2 regions of the Sporomusa termitida genome follow, and region 1 is predicted to be linked to the other one. Evidence: riboswitches for the same ligand, from Rfam matches in the RefSeq annotation. Region 1 holds a riboswitch; the other holds the start of a gene.
What was found. A riboswitch is a leader RNA that binds a small molecule or an ion and turns the genes downstream of it on or off. The one in region 1 is predicted to bind cyclic di-AMP.
Positions count from the first base shown of each region.

Region 2: another riboswitch for cyclic di-AMP. It lies ahead of SPTER_RS19810 (4-hydroxy-tetrahydrodipicolinate reductase); the one in region 1 lies ahead of SPTER_RS25655 (3D domain-containing protein).

Region 1 covers NZ_CP036259.1:2,361,358-2,366,299, forward strand. Annotated here, with positions in the region: tRNA gene SPTER_RS10990 (tRNA-Val) at 156-232, opposite strand; gene SPTER_RS10995 (acyl-CoA dehydrogenase family protein) at 358-1,491, opposite strand; gene SPTER_RS11000 (DMT family transporter) at 1,599-2,051, opposite strand; gene SPTER_RS25655 (3D domain-containing protein) at 2,207-2,875, opposite strand; cyclic di-AMP (ydaO/yuaA leader) riboswitch at 2,923-3,069, opposite strand; gene SPTER_RS11010 (hypothetical protein) at 3,235-3,738, opposite strand; gene SPTER_RS11015 (hydantoinase/carbamoylase family amidase) at 3,858-4,942, opposite strand, start outside.
Region 2 covers NZ_CP036259.1:4,249,551-4,254,492, forward strand. Annotated here, with positions in the region: gene SPTER_RS19805 (hypothetical protein) at 1-1,323, shown strand, start outside; gene SPTER_RS19810 (4-hydroxy-tetrahydrodipicolinate reductase) at 1,507-2,274, opposite strand; cyclic di-AMP (ydaO/yuaA leader) riboswitch at 2,411-2,545, opposite strand; gene dapA (4-hydroxy-tetrahydrodipicolinate synthase) at 2,774-3,652, opposite strand; gene SPTER_RS19820 (ABC transporter substrate-binding protein) at 4,598-4,942, shown strand, end outside.

The DNA of each region.
Region 1 (4,942 bases):
TATTCCTTATATTCCTTACTTCCAGTATAATAAAAATCCTTAAAAATGCAAGTCGCGCCAAGAAATCCTGAAACCTAAGGCAAGACCATCGCTGCCATGTCTTCTTTAGATAATAAAAAAACTTACAGGTGAAAACCTGTAAGCCTGTTTTTTTATGGTGGGACTAACTGGACTCGAACCAGTGACCCCTACGATGTCAACGTAGTACTCTAACCAACTGAGCTATAATCCCTTAACACACGTTAAATTATATTAGGATTAACTCAAAAAGTCAAGCAGTAATTTGTCAGGCCCCAGCCAGGCTAAACGCCATTTGGACCTTGCTGCCAGGCGCGGCAAGCGGTGGCGATTGGCTGTTTAGTACAGAATGTTATTGGCAATAACCAGACGCTGAATTTGATTAGTGCCTTCATAGATCTGCATAATCTTAGCATCGCGCATGTATTTTTCCGCCGGGTATTCTTTAGAATACCCATAACCCCCCAGCACCTGCACCGCATCTGTAGTAACCTTCATGGCGGTGTCGGCGGCAAAACACTTGGCAATGGCCGATTCTTTCGTGTAAGATACACCCTGATCTTTCAGCCAGCAAGCTTTGTAAACCAGCAGGCGGGCGGCCTCAATCTGCATGGCCATATCGGCCAGCATGGCCTGCACCAGCTGGAAGGAAGCAATCGGCTTGTCAAACTGCACCCGTTCTTTCGAATATTTGACCGCCAGTTCAAAGGCCGCCTGGGCTAAGCCGACCGACACGGCGCCGACAAACGGCCGGGCCGCATCCAGTGTTTTCATGGCGATTTTAAAGCCTTCCCCTTCGCGGCCAATCCTGTTGGCGGCGGGGATGCAAACATTCTCTAACACCAATTCACAGGTATTGGAGGCCCGGATTCCCATTTTTTCTTCTTCTTTACCCACCGAGAAACCAGGTGTGTCCCGTTCGACGATAAAGGCCGTCAGGCCGCGGATGCCGGCAGTTTTGCGGGTGTTGGCAAAGATAATATAGATATCGGCAATACCGCCGTTGGTGATAAAGCACTTCGTGCCGTTGATAATATAATTATCCCCGTCTTTGACAGCGGTAGTGGCAACGGCCCCGGCGTCCGACCCGGCACCAGGCTCGGTTAAGGCAAAGGCCGCCAGTTTACCGTTATTTATCACATCAAACATTTTTCTTTTTTGGGCATCAGTGCCCAATAAAACCACCGGATAGGAAGCCAGGGCGTTGGCAGCCGTTGTTGTGGCCACACCGGCGCAGCCTTTGCCTAATTCTTCATATATAAGAGCAATTGAAAGCGCATCAAGACCAGGTCCGTCATACTCTTCGGGAACGGTTAAATTAAGTAAGCCCGCTTCATCAAGTTTTTTCCACAGATCAGGGGGAACTACACCTTCTTTATCCATTTCCAGAGCGTGAGGCGTAATTTCTTTAGCAACAAAATCTTTTACCATTTTCTGTAGATCCAATTGATCGGGAGTAAAGTTAAAATCCATGCTTTGCCTCCTTATGGTTAGCATAAAACCAAAAAATACTAATGATAAGTATACCGCAAATTTTTTTTTTTGTTAACACCTAATTGGGAAAAATATAAAAAAAAGCGCTATTTTAACAATAATTTAGCGCCAACTGCCAGTAATACCAGTCCCAACAGCTGTTGGGGGCTGCATGCAGAGCGTTCCAGGCCAAACCCGCCAAAATGGTCGATAATAATCGCGGTCAGCACCTGACCGACAATGATGGCGGTAGTGGCGTTAGCCACCCCCACACTGGGGATGCTGGCAGCGACCAGATAGATGATGCCTACGCCGATAATACCTCCCAGCCAGGAATACCAGGGAGCAGCCTGCCAGGCATACAGATTGCCTTTCCCCAGGTTAAATACAAACAATAAAATCATGACCAGAATGGCTCCGGTCAATTGCACGACAAACGTAGCCTCTAAGAGGCCGACCGCTTTGCTCAGCAGGGCATTCAGCGATCCCTGGACCGCCATCAGCACGCCTGAGATTAACGCCAATACCAATGGCAGCATTTCACCTGAAAACAGATTCAATCCGAACACACTCCCATCGCAATATCAAGCCTGGGCAATAAACACAGCCGGCAGCAAGTACCGGATGAATGTAGTATAATACCAGGGGCTCTTTAATATTCCGGGAGAAACCGGTAATCGGCGGCAAATGGAAAAGCAGGCGGCAGGCCTGCTTGTTAGTCCAGTATATAGACGGTTACTTTGCGAACGCCAAAGTTCAAAGCCTCACGGCGATTTTCAAAAGCCAGGTCAATCCGCTGCCCCTTAATAGCCCCGCCAATATCATCGGCGATGGCGTAGCCGTACCCTTTGATGTACAACCGGGTTCCCAGCGGAATTACCGTCGGATCAACAGCGGCCATGCCCCGGCGCAGCAGATTGCCGCGATAGGTATAACTGCCATTGCCGGGATCATGGGCCGTATAGGCCGATGCTTTCATAAGCAGCGACCGGCTATAGCGGCTGGGCTCACCCGTTGCCCGCTCAAGATAGGTAAAGGTTTCCCTGTCAACAGTGCCGGTGATTTCCAGACTGGTGCTGCGCTGAAATGCTCTTACGGCGTTGGCGGTAATGGGACCGTAAACACCGTCAATATTGCCGGCATAAAAGCCGCCGTCTGCCAGCAGCTTCTGGACAACGCGGACTTTATCGCCGCGCATGCCCATAGTCAGCGGCGGCGGTTCGGGCGGCCCAGCTGCTTCTTCAGCTTCTGTCGCCGCCGGTGAGGATACGATAACCTGCTGTGTCTCAGCTGCCGGTGGTGACACCGCCGTTCCTGGCAAAGGATTGCTGATGCTAAGCAGTAAGGCAAGGCAAAGAATTATGGCAAAAAGGGCTTTATTCAATGTATCACCTCTCTTACGATAAGTCTTCGAGGTTAGTAGTACCACAAACAACCTCGCAATGTTAGCCTCCGGGGTTAGCTGTCGGGATAGGGAAAAGAGAGAATTAGAATACGCCCTTCCGTTCTCAACGGATTATCCCCTGTGTCTACTGTCTTGGTTCCCCCGTACCTGTAAAGATTCGGCATTATATCTATAGTATACCGGATTGGACTATTGGTCAAATTTAGTAAAACCCTGTAATTTTTCCTTATCCTCTTTTTTCGTTAATTAGGTAAGCCTGCATTGGCAATTCTCAGTTATTCTGCTCCCCCGGCAACAGGTGGGGAAACGGTGCAAAAAAAAGAACCGGCCTGAGCCGGTTAGTTGATCACGTCAATTGTTCTCGGGCTGCCCTGCATAATGCTGCTAATGGCATTACTGTTTTTTACCGCATCCGGCATTAACATATTGCTGTTATTCAGCAGGGAAGAGAGTACAGCCATTTCTGTTTGATAACCGGACAGCCGGGTAGTTACCTCTTGCTGGACTCTGCTGCGGGCAGCTGTTTCTACCGCCTTAACCAGATTTTCTTTGATTACGGCCTGATCCTGCATGAGCAGCTGGGTGGCCATAGTGGTAATATCGTTAACTGCAGCGGTATTGCCTGAACGTTCAAGGGCACTCTTGGCAAGGGTACCTAACAAGGCTTCTCTGTCCGCAAGATTATCTGTCATCTGAAGAATTTGCTGTAATTGAGCAGCGGCACCAGTGCCAGCCGCTTCAGCCAGTTGATCCTCTAAGAAAGCAGCCTCAGCCTTGGGTAAAGCAAATGAAAGCGGCATTACAAAAACCATCAACAAAACCGCGGTTACTATTTTCTTCAAGGTTAGCACTCCTTTCATCTGATGTGGTTCAAATGATATTTTACCATAAGGTTTACATAAAAAATAGTGGTAAGTTTAAGAAAAAGCCTGCTCGCAGGGCAAACAGGCGGTTTGGGCCCTTATTTTGCTAATTGCTGCAGCATGGCTGTCAATACGTCGACGCCGGCGCCAATCGCGGCTTGTGCCGCCCGGCGGCTGCCGTTGCCGGCCGTTTCGCCGCCGGGGATTAATATCAGCCCGGCCGGGGCCAGATGGGCCATATTCACCACATCATAGCCAATGCGGTCGTCCAGGCGCAGACTGGAAAGTTTTAGTCCCTGGCAGACACTTTCCAGTGTACTGACGATGGTTTGATCAAGCATAAACGGTTTTTCAGATGAGATTACCTCAATGGCTACCGGTGTGTCATGATCGTCAGCAATCATACTGACTTCATCTTTTATAGCCTGCAGAATAGCAATGATACTTTCATGTTTTGTGCCATTTATCTCGACCCACATTTCGACCACGGCGGGAATTAACGCCGGGGTTCCCGGATATGTTTTCAGCGTTGTCACGGTGGCGACTGTCCCCTGGTAATCATGCTCGGCCGCGATATTCCTCACGGCCAGCACAATCATAGCGGCGCTCACCAGTGCGTCCTGGCGCTCGGCCAGCAGTATGCCGCCGGCAGGACCGGCCAGGCCGTTTACTGTCATTTTCAGCCTGGTGGGGGCCGCAATGTTTTCTACAATGCCAATATTCACCCTACCCTGTTCCAAAATCCGGCCTTGCTCGGTATGCAGGGCCAGAAAAGCCTTAATACTGTTCTTCGGCCGGGCAGCAGAGCGGATCTGTGCAAAATCCGGTGCGAGAGCAGCTGCTTCCGCAGGGTCTGCCTGCTCTTTACTTCTTTTCCAGGCCTGCTCACTGACTAAGCCGGCCATTGCTTTGCTGCCTAAATTCGCCAGGTTGCAGTGGCCGGGGGCCTCGCCGGCAAACACCACTACTTCCAGGGGATGTTTGCCGGCGCCGCGCTCCCGTAATGTTTTAACCGCCGCCAGACTGCATAATACCCCCACTATACCGTCATAGTTACCGGCGACAGGAATGGCGTCCAGCTGAGAGCCGGTCATTACCGCCGGCAAGGCAGCCTGACTGCCGGCCGGCTCGCAGCGTCCGATCATGTTGCCGGCTGCGTCGGTATGGACAACAAGACCTAGGT
Region 2 (4,942 bases), 1.9 Mb from region 1:
GCCGGACAAAACAACTATGCCTGGTCAATGGCTGAATTAGGCGACTACATTTATGTCGGCACAGCCAGAAATATTCCCTATTCTATCTTAAGCAGCGGCTTATTCGGAAATATTCCGCTGCCAGCGGCCTTGGTACCCCAAGCTGTCGATAACACCGGCGAAATCTGGCGCTATAAAAAAGATGGCACAGCTGGCTGGCAGCAAGTGTATAAAGCGCCGATAGCCTCGTCAAATATTGGCTTTCGCTATATGATTACCTACAATAACGCCCTCTACGCCGGCGCAATTACACCGGCAAGCCCTGAATTGTTACTCCTAAAATCTATAGACGGCGAGACCTGGACGCCCCTGGTCTCAGATATTCAGGGCTATGCAACCAGAGCCATTGTTGTCCACCAGGGTCGTCTGTATATGGGGGCTCTGCCGCTGACCGGTGTTGCCGAAGCGCAGTTATTCACAACGACTGACCCGGAACTTGGCTGGGAAAAAGTAAATCTCGCCGGCAATGCTGACAGCAATCCCCAGGGTAATATTGATCTGCTGCTAAGCTGCAATGAGCAACTCTATGTGGCTACAGCCCTGCCGACAGGCTTTGAACTCTGGCGGACCAACAACACCCTGCCGCAGGTAAATGACTGGAAGCTGGTTGTCGATAAGGGCGCCGGCGACGCCCGCAATGAACACCCCTCTTCATTGGCGGTGTTTAACGGCCATATCTACATTGGTACGGCCATTGAAGCAGCGATTCTAAGCATCAGCCCTGACGCTCCGCTGGTAGCGCCGAAGGGCTTTGATGTCATCCGGGTTGCGCCCGATGACAGCTGGGAATTAATAGTAGGGGGCATCCCGGTCAGCCCCACAGAACCAGTAACCGGCACGCGCGGTCTGCCGTTAAGCGGCTATCCTTCCGGCTTCGGCGATCTAACCAATGGCTACTGCTGGCAGATCCAGGCTTTCGACGACAAACTTTATCTTGGCACCTGGAGCTGGAATAATCTGATACCGCAGATTATCTCTGTGATCCCTGATGTCGTGGAATCATTGCTGCCGGCTAATACGGCGGACTCAATTACACAATTTCTTAGATTAATCTTTTCCGCTTATCTGATTAAAGCGCTCTATATTATCGGCTACAGATCACTTGGCTGTGATCTCTGGGAATCAAATGACGGCATTCTCTGGCTGCCGGTTTCTCTAAATGGTTTGGGTAATCCCTATAATTATGGTGTAAGCAACTTATTTGCTGCCTCTGACCAAAAACTATATCTGGGGACGGCAAATCCGTTCCAGGGCTGCGAAGTCTGGGTAAAAAACGCGCAGTAAAAATAAGAGATTAATCTAGACCTGCTGCCGGAGTCCTGCTTAGAGGAGGGGCCACCACAGTTTAACAGGGTACAAACCAAAGCAGCTTGCCCTAATTAGGGAAAGCTGCTTACTCGCTGCACTCTGTCAGTGAATACCAAAACATTGCCTGTCAGTCTTCAGCCCAGAAACATTACGGTCAAGCTAATATACAGGGATATTCTGCCTGAACATCTCGGCAATGATCGTTTCCATCGTATACATTCCCGGCGACTTGCCGATCAGAAAATTTACTGCAAAAATAGCACCCTGGCCAAAAGCGGCCCTGCTGATGCTTTCATGGGACAGCCGGATCGTCTGGTTCGGCATGCCAAAGATGATTTCATGGCGGCCAACAATGCCGCCGACGCGGATAGAATTCAAATGCTCCTCCACATTAAGGCTAAGCACATTGGCAATTCTTTTCGCGGTTCCCGATACCTCTTTTTTCCCTTTAAAATGCTCCTCAACGATCTCAATGTCGGCATGGGGCGCTATTTTTTGCAAAATCTGCGCCGCAACCATCAATACGTTAATCCCTAACGTAATATTAGGAGAATAAAGTACAGGCGCAAACTCTGCATAGGATTTCAGTATTTCCAGTTCTTCCTGTTCATATTGGGAAATGGCGGAAATAATGGGTATTCCCGCCTGCGCTGCTTTTGCGTACAAATATACACCCGTCGAGTCCGAAAAATCTACCAAAGCATCTACCGGCCTCTCTCTAAAAAAACTATCATCAATGTCATCAGCAGAGAATATTTCCCCTGCATCAAACTCATGCCCCAACAAACGGCTGGCATATTTTTGATGATCAGTATCACCTTTGCGAACTACCCAAACCAGAGTAAATAAGCTGTCCTGCAAAAATTCATTAGCAACAACTTTACCTGTTTTCCCAAAACCGAAAATACCAATCCTGATTTTCCCCATTATATTCCTCCTTAAAACTGTAGTTTGTTTTTTTTCTACCGCCATCCTGCATGTGATAGAAAACTTTCAAAACCAGCTTTTGAGAAGGATCCTCAAAGACATTTAATTGCCTTTGAAGAACGGCAGGACAAATACATCCTTCTCTTTCAACGCCTACGAGGTTAGCTGACGGATTCGGGCAGAAAGAAATTCGCCCTACCTGGCTTACCCAGGATTCACCCCAAAAATGGTTCCCCCGCTTCCATTAAATGAAACTCGGCGATTGCCGTTAGCCCAAACAGAGACTCCTTATGTTTAATAATACCTTATTTCCCTTTTATTTACAACTTTAAGTGATAGTGGCACCTATCATTGCTGCCTAACCTATCAACTTACGCCGTTCTTAAATCATATCATTTATAACGACTATTTACAAGACAAAACCACCGTCCCCATGTCAGCAAAACGGTAAAACTCCTGCGTGCGGCCTGACGGCAGGAGTCTTAGCACGTAAACATGGTTAAATCAGCCCGTAAGCCTTCATTTCAGACCGGAGAAGCTCAAGATTGTCCTCACTGATTTCGGTTAACGGCATCCGGCATTGACCGGCCTTATACCCCAGCAGGTTAACAGCGGCTTTAATCGGAATCGGGTTTACCTCGCTAAATAATGCTTTGATAAGATTAAGGGTCTGCAGTTGCAGTTTGATGGCACCGGCAACATCTCCCTGGATGAATTTCATCACCATATCGTGAGTATCCCGGGGGATGATGTTGGCCATAACCGAGATAACCCCCTTACCACCGAGTGACAATACCGGCAAGACCATGTTATCATCACCGGAATATACGGTAAAATCCTCACCGCACAGATTTACCACATCGCCGACCTGACCCAGGTTACACTCTTTAACGGCAATAATATTGTCTATTGCTGCCAATGCTTTTATCGTCTCCGGATTCAGATTTAAATTGGTTCTACCGGGTACATTGTACAGGATTAACGGTATGCTGACACTGTCGGCAATAAGCTTAAAATGCCCGTACAAGCCCTTTTGTGTAGCTTTATTATAATATGGCGTAACCGATAATAACCCGTCAGCCCCAACTGCTTCCGCTGCTTTCGATAATTCGATGGCATGCCGGGTATCATTGCTGCCGGTACCGGCAATAACCGGTACCCGTTTGTTAATTGCGTTTACCGCAAATTTAATCGCGGCAATATGCTCGTCATCCGGCATTGTGGAGGCTTCGCCGGTAGTGCCGCAGATGATAATGGCATCTGACCCGCCTTTAATCTGAAACTCAATCAGCTCTGTGAACGCCTGATAGTCAATGCCATTGTGTGTAAAGGGAGTTACAATAGCTACGCCGGAGCCGGTAAATAATGGTTTTTTCATTAGTCTAACCGCCTTTATTTAATATTTTTACATTAGATCTCACTTATACAACGCGTTAAAAAGCCGGGCAACCGTATGTGTTGGCAAAACAGCACACGTCACGCCTTATGGTGGAGTGTTATTTACTTTATTATTCTACCATATTCCGGATAAAAAAAGCATCTTTCCCGGCCATTATCGCCTAATTTCAGAAAAGTCATTACCTGCTGTCGCCCGCTCTTACCCCCTGCTGTCATTGTTAATATTTATTCTCAGCCGCAGGGACATACCTCTCCCTGCCACACACTAAAAGCTGCTTTTTAACGACAGAACAGAGTAATTCTCTGATTTACTTACACAAATACTATCAATATTCCAATTCCGGCAGCAGAAATCCTGCCGCATCAGCATGAATTTAACAGCTGACCTGCCTATTCTGCCAGAATCAAAATTACATCTGTATCGAGCGTTAAAATGTTTTGTTATACCCTATTGACAAAAAACCGTTGTCCTGTGATAATGAATAATAAGTAAACAACCCCCGCTGCATAATGCCGGTAAACGAATCAAACTGTAAACAAGCTGGCCTTTGCAAGAGAAAATTGACTAATTAAATCACCACAAGTGATGATTGGGATGAAAGCAACAGGAGAAACGCTCCAGAGAGCCGGCGGTTGGTGTAAGCCGGTGTGTGACTGTTGCCGTTACCTCGCCCATGAACTCTTCAGTTGACATGTATACATTATGAAGTATACATCAGATTGAAGCGCGGCCCGGCGTTAAGGGAATGTCCCGTCATACCAACGGGCATAAGAGTACAATGTAGGGTGGTACCGCGAATTCGCCCCTACTGGCAGAGCGATCTGTCAGTAGGGGTTTTTACTTTTCTTAGGGAGGGTTAAGGCATTTAGTTGTTGTCATACCGTTAGCGGCAGCATTAAAAAAAAGAAAAGGTGGAGAATTTATATGTTTAATGTGCGCAGTAGTATCAAAAAGTGGTCCTCAGCTACCCTGGCCCTGGTATTTGCCGCTTCAGTCACCGGCTGCGGCGGCAGCCAGCCGGCAGCCCCGGCCAGCCCGGAAGCAGGCGCCCCGGCCAAAATCGGGGTAGTATCGTATCTTACCGGTGGCGGCGCTGCTTATGGCGAAGCGATTAAACAGGGCCTGGAGCTGGCCCGGGACGAAATCAACACCCAGGGCAAAGTCAAAATCGAGCTCATTTTTGAAGACTCTAAAGGGGATAAAAATGAAGCCATTAATGCCACCAATAAACTCATTCATAAAGACAATGTAATCGGCATTATCGGTCCG